Regions from separate parts of the Micromonospora sp. ATLC16 genome, predicted to be linked through region 1. Evidence: riboswitches for the same ligand, from Rfam matches in the RefSeq annotation. Region 1 holds a riboswitch; the other holds the start of a gene.
The links. Region 1 has a riboswitch for thiamine pyrophosphate ahead of AC2CHE_RS12200 (ECF transporter S component). Riboswitches for the same ligand answer to the same signal wherever they lie in the genome.
Positions count from the first base shown of each region.

Region 1 (4,694 bases):
TCCGGGGCTCCGCCGGCCCTCGTTGCCGGCGGCATCGCTGATGCCCCACCGGGTGCGAACCAAAACAGGTTCAGCATCCCCCGTGCCCGCTCTCCGCCCTCAGGCCGCCGGGCGCACCCTGGCCAGGATCGCCTCGGCCAGCGCCGTCGGCGCCTCGTCCGGGATCCAGTGGGTGATCCCGGCCAGTTCGACGAATCGGAAGTCACCGGTCACGTGTGCGGCGCACGCCTGCGCGGCCACCCGCCCGATGGCGACGTCACCGTCACTCCAGACGAAGGTGGTGGGCACCGGCACCGGGCCGATCGCCGCCAGATCGGCCTTCGACATCGCCCGGTACCAGTTCAACGCGGCGGTCAGCGCACCCGGCTCGCGCATCGGATCGGCGTACGCGGCCACCCGGGCACCGTCGCCGACGCCATGCAGCAGCCGCCGCAGCCCGGCCGCACCGAGCGCCAGCAACGTCTTCTCCGCCACCCCCGGCTTCCGGAACAGCACCATGTACGCCGAGCGCGCCTTCTGCTGCGGGTCGTGTGTCAACGCGTACGCCATGGCCGCCGGATGCGGCACGGAGACCGCGGTCAGGGTCCGTACCCGGTCCGGGTGGGTGGCGGCCAGCGCCCACCCGACGACCGCCCCCCAGTCGTGCCCGACCACGTGGGCGGCGGGCACCCCGAGGGCGTCCAGCACCGCCGCCGCGTCGGCGACCAGTTCCCCCAGCCGGTACGCCTCGACCGGTCCGGGCCGGGCCTGCGGGGAGTAGCCCCGCTGGTCCAGGGCGTAAGTGCGCAGACCCGCCGCGTGCAGGGTCGGCCGGACCCCGTCCCACTCGCCCGAGTGCTGCGGGAACCCATGCAGCAGCAGCACCGGTTCGCCCTGCTCCGGACCGCCGGTGGCGAGGTCGAACCGCAGACCCCGGGCCTCGATACGCATACCGGCAGCCTACCGAGCGCCCTGCACCGCGCCGGACGAGCGGCGCCAGCATCATGGTCAATCCAGCAACGACGGCAACGCCCTCGAAGGGCTCGCCCGAGGTCGGGCCTGACTAGTCGTACGGGCGCTTGGGGGCGGGCACCTGCCGCCAGGACTCGACCTCAAGGTAGGGGATCTCGGCGTCGTTCACCGGATCCCGGCCGAGCCGGTCACTGTAGTGGCCGGTCACCTCCACCCAGCTGTCGTCGGGCAGCCCAGCCGGCACGTCACCGGTCAACCCGAGCTTGACCGGGCGGCCGTCGGCGGCGCAGCAGGACAGCACCATCCGGGCCAGGATCGGCTGGCCGTCCGCGCCGGTGGCGATGAAGCCGGTGAGCTGCACCCGCCGATCGCCGATCGACGTACCCCGGTCGAACAGCGCCCGGGAGGCGTAGTCCAGGACGCTGACCTGCACCGGGTCACCCTCGGGCAGCGGCGGATAGTCCGACTGCTGTTGACTGCCCAGCGCCGTGCCGGCCTGGCCCGCCGCGTACGACCCGAGGGCCGGCGGGGCGACCAGCAGCAGGCCGAGCACAGGCAGGATCAGCAGCCAACCGACCCGCGGCTCGTGGTGGGCGTGCCCGTGGCCGTCGTGGTCGACGCCGGAGCCGCCGGCTGGTACGCCAGTGCCGCCACCGACCGAGACAGCATCGTCGCCACCGACCGGTGCGTCACCGGCGGGAGCGCCGCCGGGGCCACCGGCCGTGGCCAACGTGCGGGGGGCCGGCGGGCGCAGCTCGTACCAGAGCGTCATGATCGCGGCGGCGATCAGCAGCAGGCCGGCGGCGATCAGGAAGGGACGCAGGCCCTCCTTGACGTAGCGCAGGTAGAGGTCGGTGATGCTGGCCCGGATCACCGCGCCGCCGAGCAGCAACAGGATCACCGCCTGCGCCTGCCGGTTCACAGCAGCACCGCCCCGGCGCCGGCGGCGATCAGCACGGCCACCACGGAGGTGGTCGGCGAGAACCGGAACGCGAAGCGGCGGCCGAACACGCCGGCCTGCATCGAGATCAGCTTGAGATCGACCATCGGCCCCACCACCAGGAAGACCAGCCGGGAAGTGAGCGAGAACTGGGACAGCGAGGCGGCGACGAAGGCGTCGGCCTCCGAACAGAGCGAGAGCAGCACGGCGAGCAACGCCAGCGCCAGGATCGACAGCCACGCGTTGTCGGCCAGGGTCTGCAACCACCGCTCCGGCACCAGCACGTTGATGCTGGCGGAGGCCATCGCGCCGAGCACCAGGAAACCACCGGCGTGGGTCACGTCGTGACGGACGGCGGCCCAGAAGGCCCGGCCCCGGGACGCGTCGTCCAGTTCCGGCCGGCGCGGCATCCTGATCCATTCGGTACGCCCGAGCCGCAGCCAGAGCCAACCCATGATCATGGCGACGATCAGGCTGGCGACGCCCCGGGCAAGCACCATCTCGGGGTTGTTCGGGAAGGCGACCGCGGTGGCGGTGAGCACGATCGGGTTGACCGCCGGGGCGGCGAGCAGGAACGCCAGCGCGGCGGCCGGGGTGACGCCCCGCCGGATCAGTGACCCGGCGATCGGCACCGAGCCGCATTCGCAGCCCGGCAGCACCACCCCGGCCGCGCTGGCTGCCGGCACCGCCAGCGCCGGGTGTCGGGGCAACGCCTTCGCCCAGAAGGATCGGGGTACGAAGACCGCGATCACGGCGGAGAGCAGCACTCCGAAGGCCAGGAACGGCACCGCCTGCACCATGATCGAGACGAAGACGGTGGTCCAGGTCTGGATGCGGGGATCGTCCAGGGCGGCGGCGATCGGCTCCCGAAAGATGATCAGGATGATCAGCAGCGCCGCCAGGACCTCCACCGAGCCGATCCGGTCACCGAGCCAGCGCCGGGGCGGCTCGGCCGCGGCAGGGTCCGCAGGACGGTTTCGGTGTCGATGCCCCCGGGCGAGGCCCGGCCCTCCGGGTCATCCGGCACGGCCCGGTCAGTGTCTGTGGTCACCCGTCATCCTTCGGCCGTGGCGGATCGGCGGACTGAGATTACCGTTCGTTGCGGATGACGTCGATGGATGTCACAGATTCGGCCGAACTCGCCGGCCTACCGGCCCACCAGACCAGCCGGATGCGAGCACCCGTCGTGACCTGGGCAGATCACATTGCCGGTGGATCTTCCGTGGTGTTAGCGTCGGCGGGACAGACAACACCTCCGACAGGGGAGCGCACAGCGCTGAGAGTGCGGGTCCGCCCGCAGACCCTCCGCACCTGATCTGGGTAATGCCAGCGCAGGGAGTTCGGTCCACCTCCAGCCCGCCACCGTTCGGCGCCGCCGGCCGGGGCGTGCGTCTTGCCTGGTTCGCATCTGGACTGGGAGCAATCATCGTGCAGACCACCGACAACAACCGCTGGCGCACCATCGACATCGTGGTGGCGTCGGTCATCGCCGTCGCCTTCGGCGTCATCTTCTGGGCCTGGGGCGTGGTGTGGAGCGCCACCGAGGGCGCCTTCAGCTTCTTCCCGCCGGCACAGACCCTCATCTACGGTGTCTGGCTGGTGCCGGCCGTGCTCGGCGGCCTGGTCATCCGCAAGCCCGGCGCCTCGCTGTACTGCGAACTGCTGGCGGCGATCGTCTCGGCCCTGCTGGGCAACCAGTGGGGCACCATCGTCCTGCTGCAGGGCCTGATGCAGGGTCTCGGCGCCGAACTGGCCTTCGCCGCCTTCCGGTACCGGTCCTACCGACTGCCGGCCGCCCTGCTGGCCGGCGCGCTGACCGGCCTGAGCGCGGCGATCTTCGACTTCGTCTACTGGAACGCCGAACGCGACATCGCCACCTACCGCCTGCCCTACGCCGCGCTCACCATCATCAGCGCCACCGCAATCGCCGGCGCCGGCGCGTACGCCCTCACCCGCGCCCTCACCCGCACCGGCGCCCTCGACCGCTTCCCCGCCGCCCGCGAACGCCCCCTCGTCTGACCCGAAGCCATTCAGGTTGATCATGAGGTTGACGGCCAAGTTGATCTCCAGATCAACCGTCAACCTCATGATCAACAGGGAGGAAGGAGGGTGGAATGGGTGACGGGGTGGGGGTGCGGGGGTTCGGGTGGCGGCATGCCGGCAGGCGTGGCTGGGCGGTGCGTGGGGTTGAGCTGCGGGTGGAGCGCGGTGAGCGGGTGCTGCTGCTGGGGGCGTCGGGGGCGGGCAAGAGCACGTTGCTGGCGGCGCTGGCCGGGCTGCTGCCCGAGGACTCCGGGGAGCGGGAAGGCGCCATCGAGATCGACGGCCGGCCGGTCGGCGAGGCCCGGGACCGGGTCGGCATCGTCTTCCAGGACCCGCAGTCCCAGCTCGTCATGGCCCGCAGCGGCGACGACGTGGCGTTCGGGCTGGAGAACCGGGGCGTGCCGGCCGGACAGATCTGGCCGCGAGTGGACGGGGCACTGGACCGGGTCGGTTTCCCGTACCACCGGGACCGGCCCACCGCGGCGCTCTCCGGCGGCGAACAGCAGCGCCTCGCCCTGGCCGGGGTGCTGGCGCTGCGTCCCGGCCTGCTGCTGCTGGACGAGCCCACCGCCAACCTCGACCCGGCCGGTGCCGCCCTGATCCGCGCAGCGCTCGCCCGGGCGGTGGACGCCGACACCACCCTGATCCTGGTCGAACACCGGGTCGCCGAGGCGCTGCCCCTGGTAGACCGGGTGGTGGTGCTCGAACCCGGTGGCGGGGTCCGCGCCGACGGCCCACCGGAGGCGGTCTTCGCCGCGCA
Region 1 is NZ_JBXUOW010000022.1:68,576-73,269, reverse strand. It holds gene AC2CHE_RS12215 (alpha/beta fold hydrolase) at 100-930, opposite strand; gene AC2CHE_RS12210 (TIGR03943 family putative permease subunit) at 1,043-1,873, opposite strand; gene AC2CHE_RS12205 (permease) at 1,870-2,811, opposite strand; TPP riboswitch at 3,142-3,247, shown strand; gene AC2CHE_RS12200 (ECF transporter S component) at 3,320-3,910, shown strand; gene AC2CHE_RS12195 (ABC transporter ATP-binding protein) at 4,006-4,694, shown strand, end outside.

Region 2 (4,694 bases), on a different contig from region 1:
GGGTGCCCTCGGTCCGGTAGCCGATGTCGGTGCCGGTCACCTCGGTCAGTTCGGCGGCGAACCCGGGCCAGCGGCCGGCCGACTCGGTAAGCAGGGCGGTCAGCTCCCGCTCGCCGAAGTACGCCTCGGCGACCGGTGCCAGCATGCCGGCGGCCACATGCGAGGCACCCGACCCGGGCGCCGGATCGTGCACGACCACCCGCAATCCGCGCGCCGCGCACCGCCAGGCGACCGCCCACCCGATCGGCCCGCCCCCCACGACTGCCACGTCGGGCCGGTGCTGCGGCGCCACATCGCCGGTGGCGGGGCACCCGGTCAACATGTCAGCGTCCGAACCAGCTCGGCGGCGACGCGGGCGGGATCGGTGGCGCCGGAGAGCGCACCGACCACCGCCACCCCGTACGCGCCAGCGGCCCGCAACTCGGGCACGTCCGCCGCCGTCACCCCACCGATGGCGATCACCGGTACCTCGACCGACTCGGCCACCGCCCGAACACCGGCCGCGCCGATCGGCGGTGGCAGCCCGTCCTTGGTGGCGGTGGCGCGGCACGGTCCCACGCCCAGGTAGCTAGCTCCGGCGGTGACCGCGGCGAGCGCGGTTGCCGGTTCCCGCGCGGTGGCGCCCAGCACCGCCGTCGGGCCGAGCACCTCCCGGGCCGCCGCCACGGGCAGGTCGTCGGTACCTACGTGACCACCGGCGGCGCCGGTGGCCAAGGCCACGTGCAGTCGGTCGTTGACCAGGCAGGGCACCCCGTACGGCGTGACCAGGGCCAACACCTGCCGGGTCAGCTCGTACGCCTGCCGGTCGGTGGCGCTGTCCTCGACGCGGACCTGCACCACCAGTTGCTTGTGGGCCGCCGGGAGCACGGCCCGGAGCACGGCGAGCGGATCCCGCCCGGGTCGGGTGTCGGTGATCAGATGCAGTCGCCCCAGGGACGGCACGGCAACACTCCTCCCTGCGCCGGCATTACCCGGATCAGGTTCGACGGTCGGGGGCTCACAGCCCCCCTCTCAGCCCGGTACACCGGGCTCCCGTGGGTTCGTTGGGTGTCACCGTACGTCGTTTCGCCGGCTCCGCCAAGCCCGTCCTGCGCCGCCGGCAGGGGGCGCGGGCTGCCCGGTCATGCCGACTCGCAGCAGCACGGCGACCAGAAGAAGACACCGATATGTAGCGACTCACACCAATACAAGATTGCTCGTTACCAAAACGTTACAAGGTTTCACCTTGCTCGAACCTAGATTCACTAACGCAAATTAAGTGATCGGATCGGCTTGTCGCCACCCAGACCTCGCTCGTCAGGTATGGGCGCTCGGACCGACGCGGAGTGACCACCGCCGCCACTCCGAACCGTCCCACGGACAGAGGAGATCTTCGTGCCCCGACCCAGTCGGCGGCGAGCCCCGCTCGCCGCATTGACCGTGGCGCTACTCGCCCTTGTACTCATCCTGGCCGCCGCACCGGCCCCGATCGCCGGCACCGCCGCCGCCCAGGCCGCCCGCCCCACCGATCCGGTCGCCGCGGCGGAGGCGGAGCCGTACTCCGTCCTGGTCTTCTCCAAGACCGCCGGATTCCGCCACGACTCCATCCCGGCCGGCATCAGCGCGATCCAGCAACTCGGCACGGCGAACGGGTTCACCGTCACCACCACCGAGGACGGCGCCGCCTTCACCGACACCAACCTCGCCAGGTTTCAGGCGGTCATCTGGTTGTCGACCACCGGTGACGTCCTCAACGCCAGCCAGCAGGCGGCCTTCGAGCGCTACATCCGCGCGGGTGGCGGATACGTCGGCGTGCACGCCGCATCCGACACCGAGTACGACTGGGCCTGGTACGGCCAACTGGTCGGCGCCTACTTCAACAACCACCCGGCCAACCAGACGGCCACGGTGAAGGTCGAGGACACCACCCACGAGTCGACCCGGCACCTGCCGGACCGGTGGTCCCGATACGACGAGTGGTACAACTTCCGTACCAACCCCCGCGCCCGTCAGGTGCAGGTGCTGGCCTCGCTCGACGAGCGCAGCTACAGCCCGGGCAGCGGGGCGATGGGGCACGACCACCCGATCGCCTGGTGCCAGAACTTCGACGGCGGCCGGTCCTGGTACACCGGTGGCGGGCACACCCAGGAGTCCTTCACCAACGCCGAGTTCCGGCAACACCTGCTCGGTGGTATCCAGACCGCGGCCGGGGCGGTGCACGCCGACTGCGGCGCCGGCCGGGCCGCCAACTTCGAGAAGGTGACGCTGGACAGCAACACCAGCAACCCGATGGAGCTGGACATCGCCCCCGACGGCCGGGTCTTCTACATCGAACGCGACGGTCGGGTGCAGATCATCAAGCCGGACACCGGCCAGACGGTCACCGCGCTGCGGCTGAGCGTCTTCGCCGGCAACGAGGACGGCCTGCTGGGCATCCGACTCGACCCCGACTTCGCCAGCAACGGGTGGGTCTGGCTCTACTACGCCCCGAGCGCGGGCGGCTCCCGCAACCACCTGTCCCGGTTCACCGTCACCGGGGACACGATCGCCCCGTCGAGCGAGCGGGTCGTCCTGGAGGTGCCCACGCAGCGCAACACCTGCTGCCACATGGGCGGGACGATGGTCTTCGACTCGGCCGGCAACCTGTACCTGGCCACCGGGGACAACACCAACCCCTTCGAGTCCGGTGGCTACAGCCCGCTGGACGAGCGCTCCGGCCGGTCGGACTACGATTCCCAGCGCACCGCCGCGAACACCAACGACCTGCGCGGAAAGGTGCTCCGGATCCGGCCGCAGGCCGACGGCACGTACACCATCCCGGCCGGCAACCTCTTCGCCCCGGGCACCGCGCGGACCCGGCCGGAGATCTACGCGATGGGCCTGCGCAACCCGTTCCGGGTGGGCATCGACCCGGTCACCGACGTGCTCTACGTCGCCGACTACGGCCCGGATGCCACCACCACCAACCCGAACCGGGGCCCGGCGGGCCTGGTGGAGTGGAACATCGTCGACCGGCCCGGCAACTTCGGCTGGCCGTACTGCCACGGGTCGAACCAGGCGTACAACGACTACCAGTTCCCGTCCGGCCCGAGCGGATCGAAGTTCAACTGCGCCGCGCCGGTGAACAACTCGCCGAACAACACCGGCCTGACCAACCTGCCAGCGGCCATCCCGGCCACCGTCGACTACGGCTACAACGGTGACTCCCGGTACCCGGAGATCGGCGGCGGCGGCGCGCCCATGGCCGGACCGGTCTACCGGTACGACCCGTCGATCTCGTCCCGCCGCCAGTGGCCGGCGTACTTCGACGGCAAGGCCATGTTCGGCGAGTGGAACCAGTCGCGGATGTACACCATGCAGGTCAGCCGGGACGGCAAGTCCCTCGTCGACATCAACCGGATCCTCGACCAGATGACCTTCGTCCGGCCGATGGACTTCGAGTTCGGCCCCGACGGCGCGCTGTACCTGATCGAGTGGGGCAGCGGCTTCGGCGGCGACAACGACAACTCCGGCGTCTACCGGATCGACTACACCGCCGGTGCCCGCGCCCCGATCGCGGTCGCCTCGGCGAACCCCACCACCGGAGCGCCACCGCTCGCCGTCACCTTCTCCAGCGCCGGCTCACGCGACCCCGACGGCGGAGCACTCACCTACGCCTGGACGTTCGGCGACGGCGGCACCTCCACCCAGGCCAACCCGACCCACACGTACACCGAGTCCGGCAGCTACACGGCGCAGCTCCGGGTGACCAACCCGGCGGGACGGAGCGCGGTGGCGAACGTGCCGATCACCGTCGGCAACACCGCACCGACCGTCACCATCGAGTTCCCGCCGGACGGTGGCTTCTTCGACTGGGGTGACCAGGTCGCCTACACCATCAAGGTCACCGACCCGGAGGACGGGACGATCGACTGCGACGACGTCGAACTCCAGGTCCTGCTCGGCCACGACGAGCACGCCCACCCGCTGGAGCGGCACACGGGCTGCACCGGCACGGTGCAGACCCAGCTCGCCGACGGTCACGGCGAGGAGGCGAACGTCTTCACCGTGCTGGAGGCGACCTACACCGACAAGGGCGGGTCCGACGGGGCCGAGCCGCAGACCGGCCGGGCGCTTGTGGTCCTTCAGCCGAAACACACGCAGGCCGAGTACTACTCCGCCACCGGGCGGGTGGCAGGCGCCACCGGGGGCGGCACCGCCGGAGTGGAGCGGGAGACCACCGGTGACACGGCCGGCGGTGGGCAGAACATCGGATTCATCGAGGACGGCGACTGGTGGTCGGTGAGTCCGGCCAGTCTGACCGGCCTCACCTCGATTCGGTTCCGGGTCGCCTCGGCAACCTCCGGTGGCCGCATCGAGGTACGCGCCGGGGCCGCGGACGGGCCGCTGATCACCACCGCCACCGTGACCGGCACCGGAGGGTGGCAGACGTACACCGACGTCACGGCGCAGATACCCAACGGCGCCGCCGCGGAGGGTGCGTTGTACTTCGTCGCCCGGGATCCGAGCGGCGGCTCCGGCACCCTGTTCAATGTCAACTGGTTGGACTTCGTCGGCCCCGGAGTGAGCGGCAACGCCCCGCCTGCGGTCACCGCCTCGGCCACCCCGACCAGCGGGACCGCGCCGCTGGCCGTGACCTTCACCGGTACGGCGACCGACCCGGACGGGGACACCCCCCTGACGTACGCCTGGGACTTCGGCGACGATGCGACCGC
Region 2 is NZ_JBXUOW010000026.1:151-4,844, forward strand. It holds partial or broken gene AC2CHE_RS13360 (FAD-dependent oxidoreductase) at 1-322, opposite strand, end outside; gene AC2CHE_RS13365 (thiamine phosphate synthase) at 316-942, opposite strand; TPP riboswitch at 937-1,046, opposite strand; gene AC2CHE_RS13370 (ThuA domain-containing protein) at 1,375-4,694, shown strand, end outside.
Region 2: linked by a shared signal. The riboswitch ahead of AC2CHE_RS13365 (thiamine phosphate synthase) and the one ahead of AC2CHE_RS12200 (ECF transporter S component) in region 1 are both predicted to bind thiamine pyrophosphate.